Regions from separate parts of the Gordonia sp. 852002-51296_SCH5728562-b genome, predicted to be linked through region 2. Evidence: predicted binding sites of a transcription regulator. Region 2 holds the regulator's gene; each other region holds the start of a gene.
What was found. The regulator LexA, encoded in region 2, represses DNA repair genes until DNA is damaged. The targets are predictions, from matches to a motif close to CGAACANNTGTTCG.
Positions count from the first base shown of each region.

Region 1: A5766_RS11615 (HNH endonuclease signature motif containing protein) is a predicted target of LexA. The motif match lies at 1,240-1,253, and genes of this name have one in related genera.
Region 3: A5766_RS11120 (alpha-ketoglutarate-dependent dioxygenase AlkB) is a predicted target of LexA. The motif match lies at 1,213-1,226, and genes of this name have one in related genera.
Region 4: A5766_RS07425 (DUF222 domain-containing protein) is a predicted target of LexA. The motif match lies at 856-869, and genes of this name have one in related genera.

Region 1 covers NZ_LZMI01000062.1:105,326-107,528, reverse strand. Annotated here, with positions in the region: gene A5766_RS11615 (HNH endonuclease signature motif containing protein) at 1-1,235, opposite strand, end outside; gene A5766_RS11610 (hypothetical protein) at 1,727-2,173, shown strand.
Region 2 covers NZ_LZMI01000003.1:23,796-25,998, reverse strand. Annotated here, with positions in the region: gene A5766_RS24810 (LysM peptidoglycan-binding domain-containing protein) at 1-333, opposite strand, end outside; gene lexA (transcriptional repressor LexA) at 558-1,298, shown strand; gene ptsP (phosphoenolpyruvate--protein phosphotransferase) at 1,344-2,203, opposite strand, start outside.
Region 3 covers NZ_LZMI01000062.1:6,986-9,188, forward strand. Annotated here, with positions in the region: gene A5766_RS11115 (MMPL family transporter) at 1-1,052, opposite strand, end outside; gene A5766_RS11120 (alpha-ketoglutarate-dependent dioxygenase AlkB) at 1,249-1,878, shown strand; gene A5766_RS11125 (hypothetical protein) at 1,992-2,203, shown strand, end outside.
Region 4 covers NZ_LZMI01000040.1:15,230-17,432, reverse strand. Annotated here, with positions in the region: gene A5766_RS07430 (SCO6745 family protein) at 1-729, opposite strand, end outside; gene A5766_RS07425 (DUF222 domain-containing protein) at 888-2,203, shown strand, end outside.

The sequences.
Region 1 (2,203 bases), on a different contig from region 2:
TCGCCCGAGCGGATCAGGGCGTCGAGCTTCTTGCTCGGCGTGTACCGCAGTGCCGATGAGGCGGCGCGCTCGTTGATCGCCGCGGGATCCAGGAAGTCGATCTCGGCGTCCGTGAGTAGCTTTCGGATCGTCTCCGCATCGACGACGCCGTGTCCGTCGATGAATCCGGGCATGTCGTCGTGGCCATTGATGGTGGATTCGTTGACGACGACGTGGATGACCGCTCTCGGCGAAGGCGGGACCAATGGTGCCGGTGCGGCGGCGTGGTCGGGCAGGTCGTGGGACGGTTCGCCGGCGGACTCGGCGACCTCGGCCGCCGCAGCGCAGGCCTCGCATCTACAGGTGAGGTGGCTCTCGCCGTGCGCGAAGGCGGTGAGCGCGTCGGCTCGACGTTGTGCGTGAGTGCGCGGGTCGGCGTCGTGGACGGCGTCGGCCATCGAGTTGAGCCGGGCATTGATCATGACACCGGACTCGATGGGCAGCGTGCCGCTGATGCGGGACTGTCCCGGCTGGTGCCGGTCAGGCCGTACCTGCACGTCGCGGTCGTGGTCGACGAGCTCGCGCTGCCTCTTGACCGCGGGAGGGTCGAGTTGTGCGACGACGCTGTCGACGAGTGCCTTGAGTCGTGTCGTCGACATCTTGTCGCGCGCCAGCAGTGCCGAGGCGATTCGGGAGTCGACGTCGGCGATGGTGTCGGGTCCGCACAGAGCGGTGCGTGACAGGACGACGAGGAACTGGGGCAGGTCGAGACGTCCGCACGCGAGCACCGATCCGGTGAGCGGCAGGCGATAGCGGACGGCATGCCCGGCGGTGATCAGCTCACGTGCCCTGGCGGGCGAGACCGAGAGGACCGCGCCGACGTCGGCGATGGTGCGCTCGAGTCCGTCCGGACCGAACCGGGCGCGCGGGTCACCACCGGATCTGGCGAGCGTGGTCAGCGCGTGCAGATCCTCCGGAGAGGCAACGGGACCGGGGTGCGCTTCGCCGATTTCTGAGCCGTAGTCTTCCTCGTGCTCTTCGTGAATCAGACTGATAGCCTGCAGCATTCGATAATCGGCACTGGCGCGCACCGACGCGCAGTGCGCGATGATCTCGACCAGATCGGTCTTCGACAGCTCCTCGTCCTCGCACATCTGCTCGACGATCGGCGGCATCGTCGGCGCGCCGAAGAGCCCGGCATCAGACGACGCGCCGGGCGCTGCTGCGTCGGCGTCGAGAGTGGTTTCCAAGGACATGAACCAAACATACATTCGAGGTCTGACAAAAAATCTCACCGAAGATCCGACCGCGGTATGCGCATCGAAAAAGGCGTTGCGAGCACCTCGGGGCGGGCGTACGTTCGGTCGTACACGAGAAAGGAGGTGGTCTGAAGTTGTATGACATACGGACACGTGAGGTGGCCATCCGCTAACGGCGGACCGCCTGTGACTTAGGCACTTTCGCCGGCACTTGTGCTCGTTGGCGAATACCAGATGGTCACCCGACCCCCGCATCCGGCCGTCCGGCCGATGTGCCCGTCCCTGACGGGTGATGCGGGGGTCGTTCCGTGTCTGGGGGCCTTTCATCGTCGGGGTGTTTCACGATCTGAGGTAGTGCGGCTGCATCGGGTTGTCGGGCAATTCCGACAACGAGTAGTGGATTACGCATGCGGCTGCCGATGCCGAGGAGTGAACTTCGTGTCAGAAGCACTCGTTAGCCGTGATTCGTGACAGCCAGGAGGCCGATGATGAGAACAACCAGCGCGGTCAGATCTCTCCACACGCGTATGCACGCATCGTCGAATCGCACTGCGGCAGTGCGTCGCCGCTACCTCACCGCCGACGATCCGGAGTGGACCAACGACGGGCCGACCAATTGGATCATCGGGACTGTCGAGAACCTCGGCTACAGCCGACTCGGAATCGCTGGTGCCACCACAGGTCACCTGGTCTTGCTTAACGAGGGCCTCGCCGACCTGGCGATCCTGTCGACCTCAGGTCTCTGCGGCACCGACGGTGCCCTGTTCACCTATCTGCCGAGCGGTTCGTCGCGCATCCTGCCCGACAGCGAGTTCCACATCCTGCAGGGCGAGCGTCGAGGCGGGCGCCCGGTCCTCATGGGAGAGATCATCGACGACGGCCCGCTCGCGCTCCAGTTCTTCTTCGACGGTCCGCCGCCGCAACTGCGTGGGTGATGGGCAGCCGGTTCGACGATCAGCCGGCTG
Region 2 (2,203 bases):
CACCATCTCGCCGACGCCACCGGCGCATCGCGTGCCTGCCGGACGTGTAGAGGTGCCGTGATCGAACGCAATCCGACGTCGGCGCTGCGGCGAGACGTCCGCGCCGGCCCGTCGGACCTCACTTGTTCGAACATGTCCCGCCACACGCAGCTCTTCGCTACGCACGGCATTCGACGATGCGCGTCCACTGACCACCGTGGCGCGGTGAACTCGAGAACGCGTCGTCGACGCAGGTCGGGGCGTTGCAGATCGGGTGGTCGGCGGTGTTGCCGCGGATGCACTCGACGGGCTGGGAATCGTGCGGGTCACCGGGTTGGTCATCAAGCTGGTCATCGCTACCTCCAATGGTCGATCAAGCGTTCGATGCACTGATGTTCGAGTTCTACCAGAGGGGTCCGACAAAGTCCTGCGACACGTCGAACAAATGTTTGATGTTGTCAGTGGCCTCCGCTACTGTCGGCGCCAGACGATGGATGAAAGACGCACCCCACCACCTGCTCCACAACAGCAGCCGGTTCACAACAGCAGCCGCATCAACATCAGGAAGGACGGAACCGATGACAGAGAAGTCACGACGCAGCCCGACGTCGCCCAAGGGCAACGGTCGCAGCGTCGAAGGCAAGAAGAGCGGAGGCGGCGAGGAGACACCGATCCATCCGGCCGTCGCCGAGGCAACACTCACCGATCGCCAGCGTGGCGTCCTCGATGTGATCCGAAAGTCGGTACGCGAGCGTGGATATCCGCCGAGCATCCGAGAGATCGGCGACGCCGTCGGCCTCACGTCCACCTCATCAGTGGCACACCAGTTGCGCACTCTCGAGCGCAAGGGCCTGCTGAAGCGCGACGCCAACCGTCCGCGAGCGGTCAACGTCTCCGAGGCTCCCGATGCACATCACTCCGATGCCATCAACGGAGATCTCCCGACCCCCACGTTCGTTCCGGTACTCGGCCGTATCGCGGCGGGCGGTCCGATTCTCGCGGAGGAGGCGGTCGAAGACGTCTTCCCGCTCCCGCGTGAGCTCGTCGGTGAGGGCTCGTTGTTCCTGCTGCGCGTCGTCGGCGAATCGATGATCGACGCCGCGATCTGCGACGGCGACTGGGTTGTCGTACGTCAGCAGAATGTCGCCGACAACGGCGACATCGTCGCAGCGATGATCGACGGCGAGGCGACGGTGAAGACCTTCAAACGCAAAGACGGCCACGTCTGGCTGATGCCGCACAACCCGCTCTTCGATCCGATCCCCGGCGACGACGCCGCCATCCTCGGCAAGGTCGTGACGGTCATGCGCCGGGTGTGATGCGCTGAACCGGGCCCCGCAGGTCATTGACCAGCGGGGTCTGTATCAGTGGTCGAGTTTTTCGGCTGCGGCACGTCGGGCGAGTGCCGGACTCGAGGTGGCAAGCGCGGCAGCGGCCGCGGCTCGGCACTGCTCCATGGTCACCGTCGACAGCTTCGCCCCGACTGCTGCTGTCGCCGCCGGAGCCGCCGACAGCGAGGTGACTCCCAGTCCGACGAGCACACACGCGAGCGACGGGTCGGCCGCGGCCTCACCACAGACGCCGACGGGTTTGCCCTGCTGGGCGCCGGCGGTCGCGACCTGCGAGATGAGTGCGAGCACCGCGGGTTGCCACGGGTCGGTCAGTTCGGCAAGTTCTGCCGACATCCGGTCGGCGGCCATCGTGTACTGCGTGAGGTCGTTGGTTCCGATCGACACGAAGTCGACCTCGGCCAGGATCGCCGGCGCCAGAATTGCCGCTGCAGGGATCTCGATCATCACGCCGGCCGTCAGACCACGCTGACGGACGAGATCGGCGAACTGTGCAGCCTCTGCGGCCGTGGCGATCATCGGTGCCATGACCCACGGCGTCGTGCCGGATGCTTCTGCCGCGCGCGCGATCGCGTCGAGTTGAGTTCGCACGATTTCGGGGTGGTCATCGCCGATTCTGTTACCGCGCACGCCGAGTGCGGGGTTCGCCTCGTCCGGGTGCTCGATGAAGGCCAGCGGCTTGTCCGAGCCGGCGTCGAGCGTTCTGATGACGACTTTTTGGCCCGCGAACGCCTCGAACACGTCGCGGTACAGACGTGTCTGCTCGTCGACATCGGGTTCCTCTGCCCGGTCGAGAAATGCCAACTCGGTGCGGAACAGCCCGATCCCCTCGACCGGCGCATCGGCCGCGCGACGCGCCGACACACCATCGGCGA
Region 3 (2,203 bases), on a different contig from region 2:
ATCCACGGGATACGTGGGGTGAACGCGAAACGTCCGACGGCACCGAGCAGCGCGGGGATCAGGGTGAGCGCGGCGATCACTGCCATGAACACCGCGACGGCGGCGCCCGCACCCATCTGGGTGATCAGCGGGATTCCGACCACCATCAGCGCGACGACCGCGATGATCACGGTCAGCCCGGCGAAGACCACAGCGGAGCCGGCCGTACCGACCGCTCGACCCGCGGCGTCGGCTCTGTCACCGCCGCGCTTCACCTCGCCGCGATAGCGGGAGACGATGAACAGGGCGTAGTCGATCGACACGGCGATGCCGAGCATGGTGACGATCGCGGTGGCGGTCTCGTTGACCGTGATGACCTCGGCACTCAGCCGCAGCAGCATGATGGTGATCATCACGCCCATCAGGCCGGTGATCAGCGGGATGAACGCGGCGACGAGCGCTCCGAAGGCGACGATCATCACCACGAAGGCGACGGCGAAGCCGATCAACTCAGCCTTACCGCCCGCCTCCATCACGCTCATCAGCGAGCCCGTGGCCTCGACCTGCAGACCGTTGCCCCGATGCTTCTCGAGGATGTCGGTCAGCTGCTTCTTGTTCTCGACGGTGAGGTCGGTCAGCTCGATGTTCTGCCGCACCTGGATCAAACCGACCTTGCCACCGTCACCGAGGACCGACGACGCGAGCTCGGGTTTGGCCGTGGCGACGGTGACAGGGTTCAGAACCGTCGCCTTGTCGGTCAGCTCGGGCAAGGTGTGCAGGTCGGCGACGAGTGCGTCGATCTGTGCGGAATGGGCGGCCAGCCCGTCGTCCGCGGCAACGAGGACGCTCGTCGAGGCCTCCGATTGCTGCTTCATCGCCTCGGGGAAATACTCCTCGACCTGCGAGGTCGCAGTTCCGGAGTCGGTTCCGGGGAGTTCGAAGTCTTTCGCGAACTTGGGGTTCAACGCACCCACGAGTCCGATGAGCAGCGCGGCGATGACCACCCACGCCCCGATCACCCACCACTTGTGGCGGAACGAGAACCGTCCCACCCGAAACAACAACGACGCCATCTGTGTGCACTCCCTCGAGAAGACTCGGACATTCCGGCAGCAACTAAGAAGTGTTAGTTGCTAACACTTGTGCTCCGGTATACCGATGGGCGGCGTCGGTGTGCCACCTCCAAGCCGCGATTGTGAGCGACGTCCCATGCGAGTCCTTCCGGCCGCGTTGCGAACACGTGTTCGATGTTGGAGTAGGCTGTGGCCCATGAGCGCAGGAGTCCAGGGATCGATCTTCGACCTCGACGCCGAGTCACCGCGGCTGCGCGACCTCGGATCGCATGTCGAACGTCGAGTCCTGACCAAGGGCGCGTGGGTCGATCTGCGGCCCGGATGGATCGCAGGCAGCACCGACCTGTTCGACGCTCTGCTCGCCGACGTTCCGTGGCGGGCCGAACGTCGTCGGATGTACGACAGAGTTGTCGACGTCCCGCGTCTGGTCTGCAATTACCAGGCGAGTGACGAGCTCCCCGACCCGCTACTCGTCGACGCACGCGCCGCCTTGACCGCGCACTACCGCGACGAGTTACCCGAGGGCTTCGCGACGGCGGGTCTCTGCCTGTATCGCGACGGGTCGGATTCGGTTGCGTGGCACGGCGACCGGTTCGGCCGCGGCGCCACCCACGACACGATGGTCGCGATCGTCTCTCTCGGCTCTCCGCGCCCGTTGGCGTTGCGGCCGCGCGGCGGCGGAGCGTCGTTGAAATTCACGTTGTCGGCGGGCGATCTGTTGGTGATGGGCGGGAGTTGTCAGCGCACCTGGGAGCACGCGGTACCCAAGGTCCGCGGCGTCGGCGCGCGGATGAGCGTGCAGTTCCGACCGCCCGGCGTGTGGTGAGCGGGAGACTCCCAAAGATTCTTGGAACCTTTACCCCCTTGGGTGCGTCAGAGTCTGTGCCGCCGGTGTCAGCCGACGGGAACATCTGACCGCGACATCAGGGGGACCGACACGTGACAGCACCTCAACTGCCGCTCGATGGCATGGCGGATGCGATCGCAGAGGGCGTGGCCGAGCTACTCAGCAGAGCGAGGCGCCCGGACCATCAGGACAACACCCCGAGCCCCGGGCCTCCCCCTGACCAATCCCCCTCTGCTCGAGCACCTTTCGGCGTTCGCCCCGAGGAGATCGAACAGACCGCGAGTACGTGGCGTCGTGAATCGAA
Region 4 (2,203 bases), on a different contig from region 2:
GAGGCCGGCCGCGGTCAGCTCGTGCCCGTCGTCGACCCTGGTGGCAAGCCCACGCTCGACGAGCCTGGCAACCGACGCCTCCCACGCCTTGTCCGACCAGCCGCGGGTCAGCTGGGCGAGTCGTCGACCCAATGCTCGACGTCGAATCGTCTGGTCGGGCAGCCCTGCCTCGTGAAAGGTTGCCGCGTCGATTCCGTCGAGACCGTTCTGGACGAGTACCGCAATGTGGTTGTCTCCCCACCACTCTCGCAGCACCGACAGCGCGTGCCAGAGCGCGAGATGGGCGGAATTCGGTGGCGTCAGCCCCGCCCACGCCGCCGCAAGCGGCCTGCCTCCCATCGGGAGGTTCGACGCGATGTCGTGGTAACGTTCTGCGAGAGAAGCCATTTCAGGTTCGACGACCCGCTCGCCCAGTATGTCGCGGAACTGTGCGTCGAGCATCTGCTCTCGGCGCGCGGCAACCTTGTCGAGACCGACCTTGCGCGCAGACTCCCAGGCGTTGGTGATCAGCTCGGGCGCGAAGTTGTAGAACGACGAGACGACGACCGGGCCTGCACAGTCGCCCAGCGGCGCGCCGCGTGCTCCGACATAGAATGCATGCGCGTCGAGGCCCAGATCGTTCTGTGCCGCAGTGAGTCCCGGGTTGAAGTAGGCGAGGACGTGGAACGGCTCGAGAGTTTCATACGCCAACCTGGCGCGGGCGGCTGCGGTGTCGTCGACGGTGACCATGCGCTCCACCCTCGCGGCGGGAAGGCCCCGCGTCAAGGATGGCGTCGACGAACCGGCCCGGGAAGTTTGCTCAACAGCCAGACAGATTCTCCTTGACATGTCCGATTTGACGGGTACGTTGGATGTAGAACATAAGTTCGATACCGGAGACGGGCGGCATGGGGACCGAGACTTCAGACATCCACGAGGGGCAACCAACGGGCGACGATGATGCGTCGAATCCTGTTGCGCTGTATGAACAATTGCATGCATTGCTCGACCAGCTCGACGTCGTCGATACCAGTGGCGCAACGGAAGCCGAGGTGGCGGCCACGGCGATCGAGCACGAGCGCGCGGTGCGCAGAATGATCTCGATCGGCAACAGTCGAATCATGGATGTGTCCAATCGTGCGGCCTATCGTGCTGTCGGCAAACACTCGTTGTCCGACTTCATGATGGGCCCGCTGCGCCTACACGACGCAACCAAGCGCAGAGGGCAGATCCTTGCCCTCGAAGAGACCTTCACGATCACCGGCGACACGATGCCCCCTACCTACCCTCTGCTCGCCGACGCCTTGCGCAGCGGCGCACTCGGTGCCGATCACCTCACCGCAGCACTCACTGTTCTGAACAAGATCCCGCAGGGCATCGATGCGGAACAGCTGACCCGCGCCGAAGCCGAAGTTGCCGGGTTCGCACAGAATCTCGCGCCGCGCCAGATTCTCGCCGCAGGCAATCGTCTGCTCGCCTACCTCGACCCGGACGGCACGATCACCGACGACAACGACCGCAAGCGTCAGCGCCGCCTCACCATCGATAATCAAGACACACAGTCGATGTCACGAATTCTCGGCACCCTCGATCCCACAACCCGCGCGATGCTCGATACAGCACTCGCAGCGTGGGCGGCACCCGGAATGAACAATCCCGACGACGAGGCCTCTCCCACCGGCAGCAACGAGTTCGCCGATGCGGGCGCGCTCAAGGAGGCAGCGGCCCGCGACACTCGCACCCAGTCGCAGCGCAACCACGACGCGCTCTCCGCAATTCTCAGGGCAGTCCTCGACGGCGGGCTGCTCGGCGCCAGTCATCGCGGACTTCCGCCACACCTCGTCGTACGCATCTCCGACACGCAGCTCCGTGAGTACGCGGGCTACGGACAGACCACTACCGGCGCCGACATCCCGATGCCCGACTTGATCCGGTTGGCCGCTCAATCGGTCATGCACCTGGCCGTGTTCTCCGAGCACACCGGCGCGCCTCTCTACTTCGGCACAGCCAACCGCCTCGCAAACGAGTCGCAGCGGTTCATGCTGTTCGCGCAGTACGGCGGATGCTCCATGCCCGACTGCCCCCGCCCCTTCAGTCACTCCGAAATCCATCACGCCGAACAGGATTGGGCAAAGGGCGGACGCACCGACATCGACGAGCTCGCACCGGCCTGCGGACCCCACAACCGCGCGGTCGGCGACGGCCCCGGGCAGTTCACCACAGA